4 regions of the Streptococcus wuxiensis genome follow, and region 4 is predicted to be linked to each of the others. Evidence: predicted binding sites of a transcription regulator. Region 4 holds the regulator's gene; each other region holds the start of a gene.
The links. The regulator Rex, encoded in region 4, represses fermentation and respiration genes when NADH is low (regulators of the CRP and FNR family bind a similar motif). The targets are predictions, from matches to a motif close to TTGTGAANTANTTCACAA.
Positions count from the first base shown of each region.

Region 1 (5,969 bases), on a different contig from region 4:
AGTAGCTATCTACCATCCCCATGAGCATCTGCAAGAAATTTTCACCCATGGCAGGTAAAGCTATGTTGAGAATATCCTTATTTTTCTTAAACAATCCTTCCTCCTGATGAAAAGAAACTCAGTTAGTTTCCCAACCGAGTTTACTTCCTCTGTCTTAAAGTCCTAGATAAGATTCTACTGCCACCTGCATATCTGCCGCTGCAACAGTTGTCTTGTGACGAACTGGAGCTGTTTCAAGGCCATCAACTGCTGGTGGCACTGCCACTCCTGAAATTTCGTGCAACTGAGCCAAGGCCTCAAAGTCGCTCAAACCTGATTTCCCTGTTACAGCTTCTACTGCAACTACTGGGAATTTATAAGGACTAGCTGTTGAAGCAATCACGGTCTTAGTCACATCATCTGTCGCCGCTTGGTATTTTTTATATACGGCCGAAGCAACTGCTGTATGAGGGTCCTCAATATAAGCATCTGCCTCATAAACACGCTTGATTTCTGCTGCTGTTTCTGCTTCAGTCGCATACTCTGCTGCAAAAAGGTCAAGAATCTCTGCATCAAAATCTGTCAATTCATACTGACCTTGGTTATTCAAAGCATTCATAAGTTCAGCTGTCTTAACCGCATCATTTCCCAAAAGATGGAAAATCAAGCGCTCCAAGTTTGAAGACACTAAGATATCCATAGATGGGCTAGTGGTTACCTTAAACTCACGCTTCTTGTCATAAACACGAGTTTTAAAGAAATCTGTCAAGACATTGTTGTCATTTGAAGCACAAATTAACTTGCCGACTGGTAGGCCAATTTGCTTCGCATAAAAGGCAGCCAAGATATTCCCAAAGTTTCCTGTCGGTACGGTGAAGTTAACCTTGTCACCAGCCTTAATCTCACCAGTTTTAACAAGCTGAGCGTAGGCATACACATAGTAGACAATCTGTGGTACCAAACGACCGATATTCATAGAGTTAGCTGATGAGAACTGGAGCTTGTTGGCTGCTAATTTTTCACGAAGAGCCACATCATTGAACATATGTTTCACATTAGTCTGAGCATCGTCAAAGTTTCCATCAATAGCGATAACATGGGTATTTTCGCCCGTTTGAGTGGTCATTTGCAACTCTTGTACCTTGCTGACACCGTCTTTTGGATAAAAAACGATAATTTCAGTACCTGGGACATCCGCGAATCCTGCCATAGCAGCTTTCCCAGTATCTCCAGATGTTGCTGTCAAGATGACAATCTTGTTTTCCAAGCCGTGTTTCTTAGCTGCCGTTGTCATAAAGTAAGGCAAGATAGACAAGGCCATATCCTTGAAGGCAATGGTTGAACCGTGGAAAAGTTCCAAGTTGTATTGGCCATCAAGTTTTACAAGAGGGGCAATTGCTGGTGTATCAAACTTGCTGTCATAGGCGTTGGTGATACAGTAGTCCAACTCTTCTGCTGTAAAGTCATCCAAAAAGGCTGACAAGACAAGCTTAGCTACTTCTTGGTAAGAAGCGTCTTTCAATGTGTCAAAATCCAAGTCCACCTTTGGATAACTAACTGGAGTAAATAAGCCTCCATCTGTTGCCAAGCCTTGCAAAATCGCTTGGCTAGCTGTTACTGTATTGTTCGCATCACGCGTTGATTGATAAACTAATGTCATAAATCTCTATCCTTTATCTATAGTCTCATTCATTATAACATGATTTTTCAGAAAATTCTTCCGTTATAAGAAATTTATACGTCCATTTCTTCTTTCAAAGGTTCTAAATAAGTCGTTTCACTCTGCCCTCTCATCTCAAGTCCTTTCTCTGCTATCGCTAGCAAGTCTTTGGAGAACTGGACAATCCCAGCTGTTTCTTCATCTGTGAGGTGTTTCTTAGAAAATTGTCTTCTCAAAGACTTGTAGTCACGACCAAAACTTTCAAAGAAAGGAGCTGTTTCTAGGTAAGCTTCAAGCTTGTCAAGATTCACCAACAAACCTAGATGAAAGGCTGCTGAAGCAAAAGTGCGGTCTAGTGGCTGGGTACAAACACTCCGAAATTCGACCGTTCCTCGAGTTGTTAAATCTTGGAATTGGTAGCTACGGTGCGTTTGGAAATCCTTCTCTTGAGGGACAAGAAGTGTTTCTTTCCCATTTAGAGTATAGGCAGGAATCTCGTCAGTAGCTAGGTAATCTCTAGCTCGAATCGGAGAAAAATAGTAGGTTTCTCCATCTCGTTCTGCTGTAAAAATCGCAGAATGGTCTAAATAATCAAAGAAATCATCCTCATCTTTAAAGAGTCTGGTATTGACACCAACATTCTCTGGATAAATCCCATGCATGGAGTCTTCCCAAAAAATATCTCGTGAAATCTGGGTGTCCCAGTCCGCTCCAGAAAACTCAGAATTGGCAAACAGGTAAGCTTTGGCTGCCTCTATCTGTGTGAAAGCATTGATGACACGTAGGTAGTTATCGGTCGAAACATCCAACTGGACTTGACTCCCGCAGATGAAGGCTCCGTATTGCGGAAAGTCATGTAAATGCGCACTTTCTTGGTGAGTCCCCATACTCAGATAATCCATCAGCATCTGATAGCGTGGATAAGCCACAGGTCGATTGTCATTTTGATTCCAGTTTGGGTGAATCCCCCAACCTTGGATAGCATGGTCCTTTTCGCCTAGCCTTTCTTGGATTACCTTCATATAGGCCAGAAAACGCCCTTCAACCTCTTGGATATTCTGAGCCCTACCAAAGGCAAATTCCAAGGTCGTGTAGGAAACCTCAAACAGAATTCGATCTTGACTCGTCGGTTCTACAAGTTGAATCGGATTGCCCTCCTGGTCTGCCTTTTCAACTTCCAGACTGAGAGCATCCACCAAAAAGCGCAACAAGTCCTTGCTGACTTCAATATCTGTAGGTTGGCCTTTCGTATGAACGATAGGAAACTCCAACTCTATCCCAATATAGAGATCTGGATTTTCTTTGATATTTTTTAAATAGCGATCTTTTAATAACTGAATTGAAGGGGACATACATACCTCTCACTCTAACTTCTCATACTAGAAAATAAATTACTCTCTATTATACCAAAAACTCCTAGAGATGGATCTTAGAAAATCTGTTTGCAACCTCGCTCCCTATATTTGAGACCAAACAAATTCCTCTTTATATGAAATTTTATATAAAAACACCAGATATTATTGTTCAAATTTCACATACTTATCAACCAGTTAAGCGATTTCATATATTTTTGCATAAATCTCCTTGTATTATATTAAATATCGTGATATAATTCACATATAAACAAAAAAGAGGGCAGTTCAAATTTGACTTCACTTGAATCACGATTTAAGGTAAGCCCCTTTTCCTCTGCGCCTCAACTACTAACCAAGGAGGATAGCTATGAAAGCTGTTGTTGTAAATCCAGAAAGCACTGGTGTTGCTATTGAAGAAAAAGTGCTCCGTCCGCTCGAAACTGGCGAAGCACTTGTTGAAGTTGAGTATTGTGGTGTTTGCCATACAGACCTCCACGTTGCCCATGGTGACTTTGGAAAAGTTCCAGGACGTGTTCTCGGTCACGAAGGGATTGGTATCGTAAAAGAAATCGCTCCTGATGTTAAGAGCCTAAAAGTTGGCGACCGTGTCAGCGTAGCTTGGTTCTTTGAAGGCTGTGGCATGTGTGAATATTGTACAACCGGACGCGAAACCCTTTGCCGTACAGTAAAAAATGCTGGCTACTCAGTTGATGGTGGTATGGCTGAACAATGTATCGTAACTGCAGATTATGCTGTTAAAGTTCCAGAAGGTCTCGATCCAGCCCAAGCCTCTTCAATCACTTGTGCCGGTGTTACCACCTACAAGGCTATTAAAGAAGCAAAAGTTGAGCCAGGCCAATGGGTTGTACTCTATGGTGCTGGAGGACTTGGCAACTTAGCTGTTCAATACGCTAAAAAAGTATTCAACGCTCACGTTATCGCAGTAGATATTAACAACGATAAACTTGCTCTAGCTAAAGAAGTCGGTGCTGATATCGTGATTAATGGTCTTGAAGTCGAAGATGTTCCAGGCCTTATCAAAGAAAAAACAAACGGTGGTGCTCACTCAGCTGTCGTAACAGCTGTATCAAAAGTTGCCTTCAACCAAGCAGTTGACTCTGTTCGTGCAGGTGGTCGTGTAGTAGCTGTCGGACTCCCTTCAGAAATGATGGATCTAAGTATCGTTAAAACAGTTCTTGACGGTATTCAGGTCATCGGTTCCCTTGTTGGTACACGTAAAGATTTGGAAGAAGCTTTCCAATTTGGTGCTGAAGGTCTCGTTGTTCCAGTCGTTCAAAAACGGCCTGTCGAAGATGCCATTGCTGTCTTTGATGAAATGGCTGCTGGTACCATCCAAGGTCGCATGGTTCTAGACTTTACTCATTAAGATAGATAATAAATAGCAAAACGAGGTAGGGACAAAAGATCCCGCCTCGTTTTTTAGCAATAAAATTTTGACATAGCAATTTATTGAACTTAAAGTTCTTTTTTTAACGCTCAAGAACACTATTGACGAAAACGTCATTTTCTATCCACATTCTTTAAGCATCCAATGGTTGAAGTATAAGGGTCTGGAACTAAGATACAGAGTTCTGGTTCGTCGATTTCTGTACTATGACTTTTTTATATTAAATTTTTTTACTATTCTCTAGACAAAATTACTAAATATTGATATATCAACATCTATATTAATAGGTTTGTCACGCTACTTTTTTGGATTTATCATAAGTAGTTGATTTTTTACTGAAAACGGTTTATACTTAAAGAGTCTTAAAGTTATCTTAAACTACAAGTCAATCATTTTATAAGGAGGAATGACAATAATGAGTATCGGAATCATTATTGCGAGCCACGGTGAATTTGCCGCGGGTATTCATCAGTCAGGATCTATGATCTTTGGTGAACAAGAAAAGGTTCAAGTTGTAACCTTTATGCCAAACGAAGGCCCAGATGATTTATACGCAAAATTCAACAATGCTGTGGCTGCATTTGACGCAGAAGATGAGGTTCTAGTCTTGGCTGACCTTTGGAGTGGTTCTCCATTTAACCAAGCTAGCCGCGTAATGGGAGAAAATCCTGAGCGTAAATTTGCCATCATCACTGGACTTAACTTGCCGATGTTGATTCAAGCCTACACTGAGCGCCTGATGGATGCTAATGCAGGAGTGGATAAAGTCGCTGCGAACATCATTAAAGAAGCCAAAGATGGCATCAAGGCTCTTCCAGAAGAGCTTAATCCAGCTGAGGAAGTTGCAACTGCTGCAGCTGCTCCTGCAGCCCAAGCTGCTATCCCAGAAGGAACTGTTATCGGAGACGGTAAATTGAAAATCAACCTTGCACGTCTTGACACACGTCTTCTTCACGGACAAGTCGCAACTGCTTGGACACCAGACTCAAAAGCAGACCGTATCATCGTTGCTTCAGATAACGTAGCGAAGGACGACCTTCGTAAAGAATTGATCAAACAAGCGGCTCCAAACGGAGTGAAGGCTAACGTTGTTCCAATCCAAAAATTGATTGAGGTTGCAAAAGACCCTCGTTTTGGTGATACTCACGCCCTTATCTTGTTTGAAACTCCTCAAGATGCTCTTCGTGCTATCGAAGGCGGTGTGCCAATCAAGACTCTTAACGTTGGATCAATGGCTCACTCAACTGGTAAAACAATGGTCAACAACGTATTGTCAATGGACAAAGACGACGTTGCTACATTTGAAAAAATGCGTGACCTCGGTGTTGAATTTGACGTACGTAAAGTTCCAAACGACACTAAAAAAGATTTGTTTGACTTGATTAGCAAAGCTAACGTTCAATAATTAACATTAAATAGAAAAGGAATAAAACCATGTCAGATATTTCAATCATTTCTGCTATCTTGGTTGTAGTTGTTGCCTTCTTCGCAGGTCTTGAAGGTATCCTCGACCAATTCCAATTCCATCAACCAATCGTAGCATGTACCCTGATCGGTCTTGTAACTG
Region 1 is NZ_JBFNFE010000002.1:177,036-183,004, forward strand. It holds gene AB2B47_RS03630 (MATE family efflux transporter) at 1-94, opposite strand, end outside; gene thrC (threonine synthase) at 155-1,639, opposite strand; gene AB2B47_RS03640 (hypothetical protein) at 1,714-2,991, opposite strand; gene adhP (alcohol dehydrogenase AdhP) at 3,362-4,381, shown strand; gene AB2B47_RS03650 (PTS sugar transporter subunit IIB) at 4,818-5,807, shown strand; gene AB2B47_RS03655 (PTS mannose/fructose/sorbose transporter subunit IIC) at 5,837-5,969, shown strand, end outside.
Region 1: the regulator Rex is predicted to act here: its motif matches at 3,241-3,258, upstream of adhP (alcohol dehydrogenase AdhP).

Region 2 (5,969 bases), on a different contig from region 4:
CGAGCTGATTTTAGGCCGTAGACCATGGGTTGATAACCACGTCCACTAGCATCTGTTTTCCGGAAATCATTTGACTTTGATTTACCCATGGAAATGGGTTTGCCTTCCTGTTTGAGGTAAAGCCTATCATTCTCCACTTTTTCAAATTGGGCTCGATTCAGCTCTGTTTCTAGCTGATCCACAAATAAGAGCCATTCTTTTTGCTCACTTCTCTGCTGGTAGCGAACCTCTGAAACCAAGAGCTGACTCATAGCTTGAAAGAGGAGTAAGCTACCACTAATAACGATAAGGGCAACCAAGGATTCTAAAAGTGTGAAAGCTCTGACCCTACTTGTCTTGAATCGCCAGTAATTTCTCCGTTCCATGGTATACCTCCAAACCTCGCTCATTCGAGACAACATGAACCGTAAGGCCATTGACAGTCAACTGCTTTTGTCCAGTCTGCAAAGCCATACGAGCCACTCGCAAAACTTCTTCCTGTTTTAGAAGTTCTACTTCTCTTTTTCTACTTTCTTGAATCTGTCCCAGCAAGAGGGTTGCTATACTGGCAAAAATGGCTAGTGAAATCACTGCTTCCAGTAAAATAACCGCCTTAATTTTTTGCTTCTTGAATACGTTTAATCTTTCCATTTCCTAAATATAATTGATAACGAATCGTTTCTTTTCGCGTTTGAAATCTCACGCTAGCTAGAGACGAATTCCCTCCAGCCTTATCAAAGGTAATTGACTGATTAGACTGCAATTGAATGCCTTTAGGAATAGCCAATTTCTGATAGCCATTCCCAATACTTCTCTCTTCTAGCATTAAGTTCATCTTCTGCTGGCTAGCCAGACTTCGCTTCTGGGTTTCTCGATAAAGTTCCTCAAACTCCATAAAGAAAATTTGCTCTTCCACAGCTGCAAAAGTCGACTGAACTGAACTTGACAAACCCAAGGCTAACAGGCTGACTATTCCTAAGACCAATAAACTTTCTAGCATGGTAAAGGCCCTAATCTGCAACTGACTGACTCTTATTTTGCTTGGCATGATACTCTTTATAGGCTTTTGCTTGCTCAGCAGTAATGCGTCCATCTGCCTGTAATTTGCTTAGACTAGCATCTTCATTTTTATCCAGACTATACAGTTCTGCTTGACTTTCTACCACCTTGACGACAGCTGCTTTCCCCTTATCATTGACTGCATCCTTTTGCTTAGTCAGATTTGGCACAAACAATAAGAGTAGGACGCTAATGATAAGAAGGACCACTAACATTTCTACAAGAGTGAAACCTTTTACCGTAGCTTCTTTTAATTTCATCAACATCTTTTTCATCTAAAAATTTACCTCCATATTTTGATACATCGGCAGCAACATAGCTGCATACAATAAAACGATTAGCAGGGCTACAAAAATAAAGACCAGTGGTTGCACTAGATTCATGGTTCGATTAACCCGAGTAAAGAAAGATTCCCAAGTTTTCTCCGCATAAATCTCCAGTTCGCTTCCCAACTTGGATTTAACTTCTCCATATTCAATGATTAATCCCAACTCCTTTCTAAAGAAGGGATAGGTCTGAACAACCTTAGAAAATTCATGCCCATTTTGCAAAGATTGATCTAAATCGTATCCAATTTCTTTAAAAAGAGGATCTCCTTGCTCCTGCATCATCTGGAAAATCTGTGCCAACTCTAAACCTTGCCCAATCATATTTCCCCATTCCCGAGCATAATAGGCAGTTAGATAATACTGAACAAACATACCTAGAAATGGAATTCTAGCCAGAAAAGAGAAAATTTGAATTTTCGCAGACTTTCTGTAAAAAACTAGACCAGTTAAAGATACTAAACCAAGTGCCAGAATAAGTCCGAGAAAAATCTGTGGCAGTTTACTAATCACTAAGGTAGCTATGTTACTACTATCCAGTTGGGGCAAGAGATAATTCCGCAATCCTAGCATAATTAACAGTAAAAAAGCTAGCAAAATAAGTGGGTAGGTCGCAACTTCAATTAACTTCTTCTTGACCTTAGCAAGATTATCCAAATATTCTTCAATTTTCCCCAAACTCAAATGGAGATTTCCATGAACTTCAGCCAATGAAAGTTGAGTGACAATCGCACTCGAAAAACCTAAATTCCCCATCATTTCCGAGAAAGATTTACCTTTCGATAGTCCTAGGCGCATCTGTGAAACATATTCCTTCTCCAACAAAAGACTTCTATCAAGAAAGGAAATGATTTCTACCAAGTGAAAACCACTAGAAAACAAATTGTTAAAGAGAGTGATAATTTTCTTCTGCTTACTGGTAGCTAATTTTCTCCGTTTCAGCTTGAAGGGCAGTGATATGTCCGTCTTTAAGAAGCTGATCAATTTGCTCATTCCACTTTTCTGCCTGGTGTTCTGAATAATTTTGGTTTGCAAAATCAATAATTCCTCCTCCCCCGATTAGTCTCTGGTAGCAAACACCTTGTAAAACCACCGCTAATTCTTCCTCGCTGACCCCTAATTCTAGGAGACGTTCATAAACTCCACGAATACTTTTGGCATGAATGGTTGAGAACACTGTAGCTCCTGTTAAGCTCGCTCTTACAACAGCACGGGCTGTTTCGCTATCCCGGATTTCGCCAATGATTAAAAGATCTGGGCGGTGTCGCAAAGAAAGTTTTATCAAGTTTTCATAACTCAGTCCAATAGCTTCATTGAGTTGTAATTGCAGCATCTCTTCTTGCTTAATCTCGACTGGGTCCTCAATAGACATGACTTGTTGTCCCTTGAACAATGACTTAGCTAATTCATGCATTAAGGTAGTTTTCCCACTTCCTACAGGGCCTGCAAAAAGATAAAGGCCGCGTTGCCTAAAGCCCTTTTCCAGTTCCTTAAGGTCTTGAAACCAGAAACGCAACTCTTGTTCTTCATCGTGCAAAAGGCGAATAACTAAACTCTCATGACCACGATAATCTCCTACCGTCGATAAGCGTAGTGAAGAAACCTTGCCATCATGCTGATAATCACAGGACCCAAGCTGACTACGACGCTTTTCTCCAACATTCATCCCCGCAATAAATTTAAAATGACTAATAACTGCGCCCAACTTTTCAAAGTCATAGCTATTAATCAAACGCCTTTCATCACCTATTCGCATATGCAACTCATAAACCTTGTCCTTGGGAATAAAATAGATATCCTGAGCTCCATCCTTTTTTGCGAGACTAATCAATTCTTGTGCAAGTGCTTGTACCATATTCCCTCCTCAGTTAATTATTCGAAGAAAATACAAAAAAAGAACAACTTTATTAAAAAGTTGTTCCATCTTTTTTGATACGACAAGTTCGGTGGATTTCTAAACCAGTTTGTTTTTCATAACCCGGTCTGAATTTTTCATCTGGTATAACTTGACCATCTTCCAGTAAAGCCAAGGAATGATATTGCTGCAGAAATTCATCACATTCCTCACACCAACGCTTATCCTCCGGATTCCAAAATATGGTCATTAAGTCTCCTCGACTTTTATATAGTGGAATTTTCTTTTCCAGTTCAAACCAGCAAGATTTATAATACTTCAAAGCATCATAGTAATTTTCAAATTTCTTACTACTAATGACGTCTTCTTCCCATCCTTCTATGAACCACCAAGGTTCAAAATCCCCGTACATTTCTATAACTCGATACATAGTTTCATTTCCTTTGTATCGTATATTATAGCGAAATTTTAAGAACAATGAAAGAAATTTGCTTGCTTTCACGAATTATCTAATATTTTCAAAAAATCCAGCTATTCTAAAAAGAATAACTGGATTCAAATTCGATTAACCTTCTGAAATATCGTTTTCAATGATAACCTTAATCGCATGATGATCTGCAGCCTTACCAAATACTTCATAGGCCTTTTCAATTTCACTTAGTTTGAAGTAATGAGTTACTAATTTTTCTGGTTCAATTTTATGGCTTTCTAAAGCTTTCAAAAGCTGAGGAGTTGTGTTAGTAGAAACCAAACCGGTAGTTACGTTAATGTTACGAATCCATAGAGTATCCAAATCAAACTGAACTGGCTTACCATGCACACCACAGTTGGCTACTGTTCCATCTACACCGATAATCTTTTGGCAGAGATCAAACGTTTCAGGAATACCAACAGCTTCTATAGCAACATCCACACCTCTACCATCTGTTAAATCATAAATTTCTTGAATTGCTTTTTCAGGGTCTGAAGAATTAATCTTATGAGTAGCACCGAAAGAAACTGCAGTATCCAAACGGTTATCGTCTAGGTCTACCATGATCAATTTAGCAGGTGAATAGAATTGAGCAGTCAATAGGGCTGCTAAGCCAACTGGACCTGAACCAACGATAGCCACACTACAACCAGGCTCTACTTTCCCTTTTAAGACACCAATTTCATAACCAGTTGGTAGGATATCAGATAACATAACCAAGGCTTCATCAGACAAATCAGCTGGAGTGTGATAGAGAGTATTATCAGCATGAGGAACACGAAGATATTCGGCTTGCATACCGTCGATCAAATGTCCAAAAATCCAACCGCCTTCGTCTTCACAGTGGGCATAGATTCCCTTTTTACAGTAGTAGCATTTACCACAGGCACATACACAAGAAATCAAAACCTTATCGCCTTTTTTGAAGTTTGAAACGCCTGCTCCAACTTCCTCTACAATCCCGATTCCTTCATGGCCAAGGATAGTTCCACTCTTACATGCAGGGACATCTCCTTTGATAATATGAAGATCTGTTCCACAAATAGTAGTTTTTACAATACGCACAATAGCGTCAGTTGGCTTGCGAATAACTGGTTTGTCAACATCAACAAATGAAGCAAGTCCTGGTTTAACATAAGTATAGGCTTTCATAAAGCTTACCTCCGTTTTTTTATTTGTATTGTTTATATCATAATTGTAAGCCTTTTCATAAATAAAATCAAGTAATATGTGAAAAAATTAACAAACTAAATTAAAAAAAGTAGAAACTAAATTAGTTCCTACTTTAGAGATTATGCTTGATAACGTTTTTCACCATCAAGGTAAGTTGCTACCAATTCCAAATCCTTATCAAGAACAATAAAGTCAGCATCGTAGCCTTCACGGATTTGTCCACAAACGTCATCAATATGAACTGATTTTGCTGGATTGAGACTGGCCATCATAACTGCTTCATGTGGATTTGCAATACCCCATTCAACAACATTTTTCAAACCGTCTTTAAGTTTGAGAATAGAACCTGCCAAGTTCCCAGTAGATTTGAGACGTGCAGTACCATTTGCAACCACAACTGGGAATTCTCCTAGCATGTAGTCACCATCTTGCAAACCTCCCGCTGTCATACAGTCAGTGATAAGAGCAATATTTTCAGTACCTTTTTGTTTAAGTAGGATGTCACAAGCCTTAGGATCAACGTGATGCCCATCGCAAATCAATTCAGCATAAGTATGTGGCAATTCATACATAGCACCAACCATACCAAGCTCACGGTGAGTTAACCCACGCATACCATTATAAGCATGAACCCAAACACTTGCACCAGCGTCAACAGCCTTCTTAGCCTGATCAAAAGTTGCATTTGAGTGACCTAAAGCAACAGTTACTCCTTCACCAGTAACCGTACGTACAAAGTCCTCAACACCTTCACGTTCAGGTGCAAGGGCAATTTTATTTAGAAGACCATTAGCAACCTTCTGCCAAGCACGAAATTCATCCAGGCGAGGATCTTTCATGTAAGCAGGGTTTTGAGCTCCCTTAAATTCCTCAGTAAAGTATGGACCTTCAAAGTAAATCCCACGAATTTTAGCACCAGAAGCCTCTTTGTAGCGCGCACCAATATTTTCAGTAACAGCTAATAATTGTTCGTATGATGATGTTAGAGTAGTTGGTAGGAAACTAGTAACACCTGTGCTAAGAAGACCTTCACTCATTGTATGAAGAGTACCTTCGATGTTATTGTCCATAACATCAACCCCACCAAATCCATGAATATGTGTAT
Region 2 is NZ_JBFNFE010000008.1:32,741-38,709, forward strand. It holds gene comGF (competence type IV pilus minor pilin ComGF) at 1-365, opposite strand, end outside; gene comGE (competence type IV pilus minor pilin ComGE) at 328-630, opposite strand; gene comGD (competence type IV pilus minor pilin ComGD) at 593-1,027, opposite strand; gene comGC (competence type IV pilus major pilin ComGC) at 990-1,313, opposite strand; gene comGB (competence type IV pilus assembly protein ComGB) at 1,314-2,357, opposite strand; gene comGA (competence type IV pilus ATPase ComGA) at 2,278-3,219, opposite strand; gene AB2B47_RS08130 (DUF1033 family protein) at 3,272-3,649, opposite strand; gene AB2B47_RS08135 (zinc-dependent alcohol dehydrogenase family protein) at 3,785-4,843, opposite strand; gene nagA (N-acetylglucosamine-6-phosphate deacetylase) at 4,984-5,969, opposite strand, start outside.
Region 2: the regulator Rex is predicted to act here: its motif matches at 4,920-4,937, upstream of AB2B47_RS08135 (zinc-dependent alcohol dehydrogenase family protein).

Region 3 (5,969 bases), on a different contig from region 4:
GGACGACTGCCTTGGCTGAGGAAGACTGGGCGGACAACTGGAAGAAATACTATGAACCAGCTCGCATCACTCATGACTTGACCATTGTGCCATCATGGACGGACTATGAAGCAACAGCGGGAGAAAAGATTATCAAGCTGGACCCTGGCATGGCCTTTGGAACAGGAACCCACCCGACGACCAAGATGAGTCTCTTTGCCTTGGAGCAGGTTCTTCGTGGTGGCGAAACAGTGCTGGATGTGGGGACAGGTTCAGGCGTCCTTTCTATTGCTAGCTCACTTCTAGGTGCCAAGGAGATCTTTGCCTATGACCTAGATGATGTAGCGGTTCGAGTCGCTCAGGAAAATATTGAGCTCAATCCTGGTATGGAAAATATCCATGTGGCGCCAGGCGATTTGCTTAAAGGCGTGGAGATTGAGGCAGACGTCATCGTGGCCAACATCTTGGCGGATATCCTCATTCATCTGACAGACGATGCTTATCGCTTGGTCAAGGATGAAGGTTACCTGATCATGAGTGGCATTATCAGGGACAAGTGGGACATGGTCCGTGAGTCAGCAGAAGCAGCTGGATTTTTCCTTGAAACTCATATGATTCAAGGGGAATGGAATGCCTGTGTCTTCAAGAAAACCAAGGATATTTCAGGTGTGATTGGAGGCTAGCATGCAGCAGTATTTTGTCAAGGGGAGTGCAATCTCTCCTGTCACTATCGAGGACAAGGAAACCAGCAAGCACATGTTTCAGGTCATGCGTTTGAAAGAAGAGGACCAGGTTACCTTAGTTTTTGATGATGGTATTAAGCGCTTGGCGCGCGTGATAAATGTAGAGGCGCGTCAGTTGGAGCTGATTGAAGAATTGGCTGACAATGTAGAATTGCCAATTCAAGTGACCATCGCATCAGGCTTTCCCAAAGGAGATAAGCTAGAGTTTATCACTCAAAAGGTGACGGAACTGGGTGCTAGCCAGATATGGGCCTTTCCCGCAGACTGGTCAGTTGCCAAGTGGGATGGCAAGAAACTGGGTAAAAAGGTCGAAAAACTAGAAAAAATCGCCCTTGGTGCTGCCGAGCAAAGCAAGCGGAATCTAGTCCCAAGTATTACCCTTTTTGAGAAAAAGGCAGACTTTCTAGCCCAACTGGATCAGTTTGATTCTATTGTGGTGGCTTATGAAGAGTCAGCTAAAGAAGGAGAATCAGCTGCACTTATACAAGCAGTTGCTGAGCTTGAAAAGGGAGCCAAACTGCTCTTTATCTTTGGTCCAGAAGGAGGTCTCTCACCTGCAGAAATTGAATCTTTTGAAGCTAAAGGAGCAGTTCTAGCAGGACTTGGGCCTCGCATCCTACGAGCCGAAACAGCGCCGCTTTACGCCTTGTCTGCCATAAGTGTTTTGCTTGAATTGAAAAAATAAGAGACTATGAAAAAATCACCTAGAAAAGGTGATTTTTTATGCGCTTGAAAGGGTGCGTGAAAGAGTCAATAAGCGAATCCATAATGGCAATGGGAATCTTTAATTTTTTGATGATTTCGCAGAAAAAATGGATATCCAAACTGTTCCTAATCTTGTGTTCTATTAAAACAGGGAAAATCATACTATATAGAGCAGGAGAGTATTTCTAGTCTTGAAGAAAGATTATTTTCACTAATAAAAAAATGACTCTGGAAATTGGAGTCGTATAGATGATAAAAGAGGTTAGATTTAATCCAACCTCTTATTTTTTATCTTAATGGAATTGCATACCACCATCGACGATAATGGTTTGACCTGTAATGTAGTTTGAATCTGGTCCAGCAAGGAAGCTAACCGCTGCAGCGACATCTTCGGGTTCGGACAAACGTTTAAGGGTAATATCTTTAGCGAAAGTTTGCATACCCCATTCGTCATCTTTACCAGCGTTCTTACCAACTTCATGAGCGATATCATACATCATTGGAGTCTTAACGATACCAGGTGCATACGCATTGACAGTAATACCTGAATCAGCCAAGTCACGTGCCAAAGTTTGAGTGATACCACGAACTGCAAACTTAGTACCACCATAGACAGTCAAGTTAGGGTTACCTACAACACCTGCTTGTGAAGTTGCATTGATGATTTTTCCGCCATGGCCAAGCGCCTTGAATTGAGCTTGTGCAACTTGAGCACCCCAGATGACACCACCAACGTTGATGGCAAAAGTGCGTTCAAATTGTTCTTCTGTAATCGTATCAAGTGGTGTAGTTGGAGCAACACCAGCGTTGTTAACGACAACATTTAAATCTCCGAAATGATCCACAACTTTTTGGAAAGCTGCAGCCACTTCAGCTTGTTTGGAGACATCAGCAACGACCGCAAAAGCATTCTCTGCTGATAACTCAGCTACTGCTTTTTCTGCTGTCTCAGCATTGTAGTCTAAGACTCCGACCTTGAAGCCATCTTGTACCAATCGTTTTGCAATCGCAAAACCGATCCCTTGACCTGCACCTGTAACAATAGCTACTTTAGACATATGATTCCTCCTTTGGTATCCGTGATACCACTCAAACGTTCATAAAAGAACAGCAAAAGGGTTATAAGTGAGTTGTGATAGACTTCTAAAAGAAGTCCTATCGCTTTTTAGTATATACCTTTGTGAAATTTGTGTCAAACAAAGACTTGTTTTTTAGAAAAATGATTATTTTTTCAAAACCAAAATGATCCAAAATTTTCCTTTATGAGATTTAGAGTTAGAAAAATAAAACTATCGCGTAAAGGGGAAAAGCACACATTATTTTCCAAGCACATTTCTTGAAACCCTTTCCTCCTTCTGATAGACTAATACATAGTTTGAAAAAAGGAGACTTAACATGAAAAAATTTGTTGCTGAATTGATCGGTACTTTTATGCTTGTGTTCATCGGAACAGGAGCTGTTGTTTTTGGAAATGGTGTTGAAGGTCTTGGACACCTTGGAATTGCTCTTGCCTTTGGTTTGGCAATCGTAGTTGCAGCTTTCTCAATCGGAACTGTTTCAGGTGCTCACTTGAACCCAGCTGTTTCTATCGCGATGTTTGTTAACAAACGTTTGTCATCTTCAGAACTTGTAAACTACATCCTTGGTCAAGTAGTCGGTGCTTTCCTTGCATCAGGATCTGTGTTCTTCCTCTTGGCAAATTCAGGTATGTCAACTGCAAGTCTTGGTGAAAATGCCTTGGCAAACGGTGTAACTGTCTTTGGTGGTTTCTTGTTTGAAGTCATCGCAACTTTCTTGTTTGTTTTGGTCATCATGACTGTAACTTCAGCAAGCAAAGGAAATGGCGCAATCGCTGGTTTGGTGATCGGTTTGTCATTGACAGCTTTGATTCTAGCTGGCTTGAACATCACTGGACTTTCAGTAAACCCAGCTCGTAGCTTGGCTCCTGCTGTATTGGTAGGTGGCGCAGCTCTTCAACAAGTTTGGATTTTCATCCTTGCACCAATCGTTGGTGGAGTTCTTGCAGCCCTTGTTGCTAAAAACTTCCTTGGAACTGAAGAATAATTGAAACTTAAAAACCCTACTCTCCATTTTGGAGGGTAGGGTTTTTTCGTATTATACTCTTCGAAAATCTCTTCAAACCACCTCAGCTTCCATCTGCAACCTCAAAACAGTGTTTTGAGCTGACTTCGTCAGTTCTATCCACAACCTTAAAACAGTGTTTTGAGCAACCTTCGGCTAGCTTCCTAGTTTGCTCTTTGATTTTTTTTGAGTATGAGTTTAGCGGTTGTCAATTTTTTCTGGATAGAGGTCGTGTTGAAAGAGGCGTTGTTCTGCCAATCCTTCATACTTGGTTCCAGGTCTACCGTAGTTGTAGTAGGGATCGATTGAAATGCCACCGCGAGGTGTAAATTTTCCCCAGACTTCTAAATAGCGAGGGTCTAGCAAGTTGACCAAGTCTTTCCCGATAGTGTTGATACAGTTTTCATGAAAATCTCCATGGTTTCGGTAGCTAAAGAGGTAGAGTTTGAGGGATTTTGACTCGACACAGAGCTTGTCAGGAATGTAGGAAATATAAATAGTTGCAAAGTCTGGTTGAGCAGTGATGGGACAAAGTGAGGTGAATTCAGGACAGTTGAACTTGATGAAATAGTCATTTTTCACATGACGATTGTCAAAGGATTCGAGGACTTCTGGTTGATATTCGAAAATGTAGTTGGTTTCTTTGTTGCCGAGGAGGCTGAGGTTTTTCATTTCTTCTTGTTGTGACATGATTTTTTCTTTCTAATCTTAAACACCACGTTGGTTGTCGTAGAGGAGGGTATGGAGTTGAGGAAGGACGCGGACATTGCCCCAGCTATCGTCGGCAGCGACACGTTCCCAGAGTTCTTTGAGGCGGTCCAGTTGGTCTTGGACAATATTGCCTGTAGCCTTGGGCTCAGGATTTCCCGCTGATAAGAAGATGACATCTGGTTGGTAGCGTTCTTGAATACTTTTGGCAAAGGCTAGATCTGCATCATCAAAGACAGGGATTTTAAAGGTGACTTTGTCTGGGTCTAGTTGGGAAACGATAAAGTCCAAGGTCTCAAAGTTGACTTCCATCTTGGAGGAAGGAGGCTTAGGACTCAGAGTGACTTGGTCGATATCTTTTAACCAATTTTGCCAGCGAGATCCCTGGGTCTCAACAGCCAGAGTGACCCCACGTTCCTTGAGTTTGGTTACTAGCTCAGCCATGTTGGCTGCTAGGATAGCAGGATTTCCCCCAGATAGGGTGACATAGTCGTAGCTTCCTAGTTTATCTAATTCAGCGATTACTTCATCAGCTGTCATGCGAGTTGGTTTTTCAGAACCATCCCAAGTAAAGGCGGAGTCGCACCAGTCGCAGTGGTAGTCGCAACCAGCAGTGCGGACAAACATGGTTTTCTGGCCAATAGCTCGACCTTCACCTTGAAAGGTAGGCCCAAAAATTTCTAGAACTGGTAGTTTGAGGACACGTTCCTTAGTCATCTAACCACTCCCGTCTAAACTCTGCAAAGGCAGTCGGAGTTTCATAGAGGCGAACATATTCCAAACGGAGACCGCGCTCGTCTGGCAACTCTTGGCTCATGGTTTGGAAAATCCAGTAAACCATATTTTCAGCAGTCGTATTCATGTAGGGCAGGGTTTCATTGAGATAGCGATGATCCAAGTGGGGCTCTAAGTAATCCTTGTAGATAGCTTTGATGTCTCCGAAATCGTAGGTCATACCTCTATCATCTAAAAATCCACTGACAGCGATTTGCAGATGATAGGTGTGACCGTGTAGGGATTTGCACTTTCCTTCATAGTGAAAGAGGTGGTGGGCAGCATCGAAGGTAAATTCTTTTGAGACTAAGGTTCTGTGAGGATTGTAGACAAGAGATTCCCCAGTTTCTTGTTTGATTTCTTTGGGGGCAAAAAACATCAGGCCTCTCCTTTCTGAGAGAGATAAACCTCTAAACCATGTTGGCGTAGATGGCAGGCAGGACAATCTCCACAACCAGTACCGATAATCCCATTGTAGCAGGTCAAGGTCTTCTCACGAACGTAGTCAAAGGCACCAAGTTGGTCAGCTAATTCCCAAGTTTCAGCCTTGTCTAGCCACATGAGAGGCGTTTGGATCACAAAGTCGTAATCCATAGCAAGGTTGAGCGTGACATTGAGTGATTTGACAAAGACATCCCGACAGTCAGGATAACCTGAGAAGTCTGTTTCGCACACTCCTGTCACGATATCCGTAATTCCACGCTGCTTGGCAAGGACTGCCGCAAAGGACAGAAAGAGATGATTGCGACCGTCAACGAAAGTATTAGGAACCTCTCCTTCTTTTTGCTCAATTTCTAAATCTGAAGTCAAGGCATTTTCAGTAATTTGTCCTAGCAGAGACATATCTAGGATATGATGACGAATTCCTTGTTCCTCAGCGATTTCTTTGGCCACTTGAATTTCTAAATGGTGGCGTTGACCGTAGGCAAAGGTAACGGCTTCGACCCTTTCATAGTGTTGCTTGGCCCAGAAAAGGCA
Region 3 is NZ_JBFNFE010000002.1:96,117-102,085, reverse strand. It holds gene prmA (50S ribosomal protein L11 methyltransferase) at 1-662, shown strand, start outside; gene AB2B47_RS03265 (16S rRNA (uracil(1498)-N(3))-methyltransferase) at 664-1,407, shown strand; gene AB2B47_RS03260 ((S)-acetoin forming diacetyl reductase) at 1,721-2,485, opposite strand; gene AB2B47_RS03255 (MIP/aquaporin family protein) at 2,823-3,491, shown strand; gene queF (preQ(1) synthase) at 3,708-4,199, opposite strand; gene queE (7-carboxy-7-deazaguanine synthase QueE) at 4,218-4,934, opposite strand; gene queD (6-carboxytetrahydropterin synthase QueD) at 4,927-5,370, opposite strand; gene queC (7-cyano-7-deazaguanine synthase QueC) at 5,370-5,969, opposite strand, start outside.
Region 3: the regulator Rex is predicted to act here: its motif matches at 2,606-2,623, upstream of AB2B47_RS03260 ((S)-acetoin forming diacetyl reductase).

Region 4 (5,969 bases):
ATTGCTGAACCGAGAGAAATTCTCCACTACGCTTTGAAGCATATGGCAACATCTGTGATTCTGGTTCATAATCATCCATCAGGAGCAGTAGTTCCTAGCCCCAATGATGACCATGTTACGAAGCTTGTTAAAGAAGCCTGTGAATTAATGGGATTGGTCTTATTGGACCATTTAATTGTCTCTCATTCTGATTATTTTAGTTACCGTGAGAAGACGGACTTGATATAGGATTATTTTTTGAAGTTTAGGGGACCCTGCTCAAACGCTTGTAAAGCATAGGATTCAACTTCGTTCATAACAATTTTAGGAAGAGGATCAATTGTAGGGACTAGCAACTTTTCTTGCACGATAAAGTCAATAATAGCATTGAAGTCTTCAATTTTATAATACTTTTTTGAGTGGATCAAGATATCTCTGTAAAAAACAAGCGAAGAACGAAATCTGCCTTTAAATTTAGCATCTGCCTTTTTACAAAATGGTTTTGCCTTTTTAGACATTTCTTTTAGTTCTTTTTTTTGTCTTTTAGTGAGAGTTTGTCGAGATACTCTTTATTCTTAGAAAATGATTGGTAACTTTCTGCCGTTAAAAGTCTGTATAGATTAGAAAGTTGAAAATAAACTTCTATTTTCTTTTCCTTATAGGTTGAGAAATGGTCAATTTCCTTGCTCTTAATAGATGAGAAAACATTAACATCTAAATCTCTCAAAAGCTCATGAGTAGAAGGTGGGGTAAGTTCATTCATAATTAATTAGCTAATTTATCGAAATTATAATTCATTGACGACATAGTCGAAAAGTGTTTTATCTTTGGGGCGATTTTCAAAAAGAAATTCGGGATGCCATTGAACACCAAGATAAGGGAAGCCGTCCGTAGTTGTAACAGCTTCGATAATACCATCTTTAGGATCATGTGCTACAACCTTAAGATTAGGAGCTAAATCTTTGATGCTCTGATGGTGGAAAGAATTGATATGAGAGATTTCTCCATAGATTTCTCTTAGAATAGTATCTGGTTCGGTGACAAGTCGCTGAGTGGTGTATTCAGCGGAAGTATCTTGCCAATGATCTTCGATATCTTGATAAAGAGATCCGCCCATGGCTACGTTAAAGAGCTGAGTACCACGACAGACAGAAAAAATTGGTTTATTTTGTTTAAGGGCTTCTTTGATAAGTGCTAGTTCAAAAATATCCCTTTGAAGGTGGTAGTCGTCGCTATCAATAGCTTTTGGCTCACCATAGTATTTAGGATCAACATTTTGCCCACCAGTTAAAATAAGTTTATCAATTAAACTAATGTAGTAACTGGCCATTTCTTCATCACCAATTGGTAGGATAATGGGGATACCTCCAGCTTTCTTAACTCCTTCAACAAAGCCTTTTGCAGCATAACTCATCATAAGATCATCATCTGGATGCGGGGTTTCATTTCCTGTAATCCCAATAACTGGTTTTTTCATAAATCAATTCGCTTTCTAATCCTCTTTTCGCATGAAATAGAGGAGGGTTTGAAGTTCGCTAGTAAGATCGACATACTGAACAACTACGTCTTTAGGAAGATGTAGGTGAACAGGAGAAAAACTGAGGATACCTTTGATACCAGCATCAACCAAAAGTTCCGCAACTTCTTGAGATTTAACACTAGGAACAGTAAGAATAGCAGTTTTAACATCACTATCCTTAATTTTATCCTTTATTTGAGAGATTCCATAGATTGGAACACCGTCGGGTGTCTTGGTACCAACCTCAGGATGATCATCTAGGTCAAAAGCCATGATGATTTTCATTTTATTACGCTCATGAAAGCGGTAATGGAGGAGGGCATGTCCCATATTTCCAATACCCACAAGCATAACATTGGTAATAGAATTATCATTTAAAAGATCAGCGAAAAAGTTCATAAGCTTTTTGACATCATAGCCAAATCCACGACGTCCAAGTTCGCCAAAGTAAGAGAAGTCACGACGAACAGTGGCAGAATCAATTCCAATCGCTTCTGCAATTTGTTTGGAATTAGCTCTTTCAATTTTCTCGGCATTAAATCTTTTAAAAATACGGTAATAGAGAGAAAGTCTCTTTGCTGTTGCTTTAGGAATAGCAGACTGTTTTTCTTTCACAAAATCACAACCTTTCTATCTACTATTTTATAGAAAGCTTGTGAAAATTGCAACAATAATGAAAAAAAACTAAGAAAAATCTTAGTTTATCTTCGTTTCGTGGTAAGTTCTTAAAAAGCGGTAGAGGTTACCTAGAAGTCCTTGATAGATTTCAACTCCATCATGTGTTAATGAAGTAATATGAGTAGTATCAGGGAGAGTTACACAACCCGATAGAGAGAGCATAAGAGCTTCATAGTCTTCATATTCTTGCACACGCTCTACTTGATAGGAGTCCTTGTAAGTTAATCGAAACATAATGACCTTCTATCTTTCGCTTTTTGTAAATACGCCACGTTCAACCAAGCTATCCATCAAAAAGTAAAATTTCTCTTGGTGGATATGAGTTTCTTCTGATTTGAAGATATCAACTAAACGTAGACCAAATTTATCAGTGATATTGATTTTTACACCAGTTAAGTCTTTGTTGATGATAATCTTAAGTTGGAATCCTTCTCCGCTATTTGGAACTTTTTCAAGTAGACGCGTTAATTCATAGTTACCAACTTTAGTTTCAAAAAAAGTATTATCTTTAAGCGTAAATTTTTTAACAGTTGGACTAAGTGTGTATTCGTAACGACAATTTTTAAGTTTAATCGTTTGTTCAAATGCCATTAAGTTTATCCTCCGATGATATTTTTAAGAGTTTTAGCAAGAGTTATCATTTCTTGTTCTGTATTTTGAGGTGAAATGCTGACGCGTACAGACTCGTGTAAGCGAGGAGATTCTTCTCCGTAGAAGGCTTGAAGAACATGACTGACCTGAACAACACCAGCTGTACAAGCAGAACCTGTTGAAATAGAAATACCTTCAAGGTCTAAACGAAGTAGTAGTAGATCGTTGCGTTGTCCCGGAAATCCGATATTTAGGACATAAGGGAGTTGCTCTTTACCTTGATTGAGATAATAGGTTGATCCAGCCATTTCAGTTAGAAAAACTTTCTGTAGTTTTTGAACTTTATTAAAATTAGCCTCTAGATGATCTATATCGTCCTTAAGAGCTGCAACCATACCTATAATTGCGGGAAGATTTTCTGTCCCTGCTCTTTTTTTCTGTTCTTGATCTCCACCATGTAGGTAAGGATCAAAATCTGTAGAAGCAGCGTATAGGAAACCGATACCCTTTGGACCGTGAAATTTATGAGCAGAAGCACTGAGGAAATCTATTCCTAGTTCTTCAGGAAGAATCTCTAGCTTCCCGACAGCTTGAACAGCATCTACATGATAAGCTGCTGAATGGACTTTTAAAATCTGCCCAATTTCATCGATTGGTAAAAGAGTACCTGTTTCATTGTTAACATACATAGTTGAAACGAGAATAGTATCTTCACGCAGTGCATTTTTGACTTGATCTGCAGTGATTTCTTGATTGTCGGGTTTTAAAATAGTCACTTCAAACCCAAAATTTTCCACCAGATATTCAATTGGTTCAAGCACAGCGTGATGCTCGATAGCAGTAGTAATAATGTGTTTCCCGCGATTTTGATGACGAAGACAGTAGCCAATAATAGCTGTATTATTACTTTCTGTACCACCAGAAGTGAAGAAAATGTGTTGGGGCTTTGTACCTAGTATACCTGCTAACTCTTGACGGGCTTCACGTAATAATTTTCCTGCTTGACGCCCATGACTGTGAATACTAGAAGGATTGCCATAAATTTCTTGCATGACTTGAGTCATTGCTGAGATAGCTGCTGAAGACATAGGAGTCGTTGCAGCATTATCCAAATAAATCAAAAATTCACCTAATTTCTATTTAAATAGTGGACTAACTGGTTTTCTTTCGTGAATACGAACCATTGCATCACCAATCAATTCGCTAGCAGTAATGTATTGTACGTTTTTAGGTTTTTTACTTTCTGTCAATACAGAATCTGTAACCAAGATTTCCTTGATATTAGTTGCATCCAGTAAGTCTGCAGCACCGTCAACGAAAAGTCCATGACTTGATACTGCGTAAATGTCAGTTGCTCCGTCGCGCTCTAAGATCTTAGCGGCTTCAGAGAAGGTACGACCAGTGTTAAGAATATCATCGATTAAGATTGCTTTCTTACCTTCAACCTCTCCGATAATGTAACCTTGGCTACGTTCAGAATCATCTTGAGCATAGTCAATGATAGCAATCGGAGCATCAAGGTATTCAGCAAGGCTACGAGCACGCTTTACACCTGAGTTTTTAGGGCTGACAACAACCACATCTGGACCAGTTAAACCTTTATCAATGTAGTGTTTTGCAAATAGCGGAATTGTATAGAGGTTATCTACAGGAATATCAAAGAAACCTTGTACCTGAACAGCATGAAGGTCCAGTGTCAATACACGACTAACCCCAGCTTTTACTAACATATTTGCAACAAGTTTAGCTGTAAGAGGTTCGCGAGAGGAAGCAATACGGTCTTGACGAGCATAACCAAAATAAGGCATGACAACATTGATTGTATTTGCACTAGCACGAACACAGGCATCAACAGTGATTAAAAGTTCCATCAAATGATTGCTAACAGGATAAGAAGTAGACTGGATGATATAAACATCATAGCCACGAACACTTTCTTCGATGTTAACTTGGATTTCACCATCTGAAAATTGACGTGATGATAATTTTCCAAGCGGAACACCTGCAGCATCCGCAATTTTTTGAGCAATTTCATGATTTGATGAAAGTGAAAAAAGCTTCATATTCTTTGTATCTGACATTGATAAACCGTCCTCTATAAACTATGTGAATCAGTAAAAGAAAACATTTTATTAACAACTGTAGTCCATTACAGATTCTATTATTTTTTATCCCTTCTATTTTATCAAAAAAAGAAGATAATTTCAGTATTTTTTCATATTTTCTATAAATCTCACTAATTTAGAAGGAGCTTTCTTGTATTCGATATCATTTGCCTGTAAAAACTCCTGAAAATCAAGACTTCCTTGGTCTCCATTTTCGACTTCCAACTCTAGTTCATAATCAACAACATTAAAGTATCTGCTTTGATCAAGGGCCATGAGCCCAATAGACGTCTCTTTCTCATAACGAACAGTAGTTAAACAACCTAAGACAACCCAGCCACTTGGTGAAACACCTCGATTTGATAACTCATCAAAAATCAATCCTTGAGGGAGTTTGCATTCTTCAAGACAAGCATTGGCTTCCTCAAGAGTGAGGGCTTGATTGTATTCCATATTTCCAACTGTTTGAGGGATTTTTATGGTTAATTCGGCACTATTTTCAAATGTACGAATGCGCATGGCAATCTTATGTTGACGAAGATAAAAATCAGGTGTATCTAAGTAGTAATTTTTTTGTGTAATTGGTGTAATTTCTGAAAACTGACCTTGCAATCTCTGATATTCTTCTTTACTGAGAAGTGTTTTCATTTCAATTTCTAAATGTTTCATTTTTTCAACCTTTTCTTTATATTTGAAAGCGATTTATGGTATAATAAGCATTGTATTTATTGTATATGATTTTCATGAGAAAATCAAAAACTAGATAAATTAAACTTCATAGAGAATTGGACGTAAGAGTTATATGATTACAGAATGGGAAGAATTTTTAGATCCTTACATTCAAGCTGTCGGAGAATTAAAAATAAAACTCCGAGGAATCCGAAAACAATATAGAAAACAAAACCGACATTCTCCAATCGAGTTTGTCACGGGTCGGGTTAAACCGATTGAAAGCATCAAAGAAAAAATGGCACGCCGGGGTATTGGCTATGACACGCTTGAACAAGATTTGCAAGATATTGCAGGTTTACGTGTCATGGTACAATTTGTAGACGACGTAAACGAGGTTGTTTCTATCCTTCGTAAAAGACAGGATA
Region 4 is NZ_JBFNFE010000001.1:362,822-368,790, reverse strand. It holds gene radC (RadC family protein) at 1-228, shown strand, start outside; gene AB2B47_RS01775 (hypothetical protein) at 231-497, opposite strand; gene AB2B47_RS01770 (hypothetical protein) at 503-742, opposite strand; gene AB2B47_RS01765 (gamma-glutamyl-gamma-aminobutyrate hydrolase family protein) at 767-1,456, opposite strand; gene AB2B47_RS01760 (redox-sensing transcriptional repressor Rex) at 1,472-2,113, opposite strand; gene AB2B47_RS01755 (DUF4649 family protein) at 2,195-2,410, opposite strand; gene AB2B47_RS01750 (DUF1831 domain-containing protein) at 2,420-2,767, opposite strand; gene AB2B47_RS01745 (cysteine desulfurase family protein) at 2,773-3,888, opposite strand; gene AB2B47_RS01740 (ribose-phosphate diphosphokinase) at 3,904-4,848, opposite strand; gene AB2B47_RS01735 (CYTH domain-containing protein) at 4,972-5,541, opposite strand; gene AB2B47_RS01730 (GTP diphosphokinase) at 5,675-5,969, shown strand, end outside.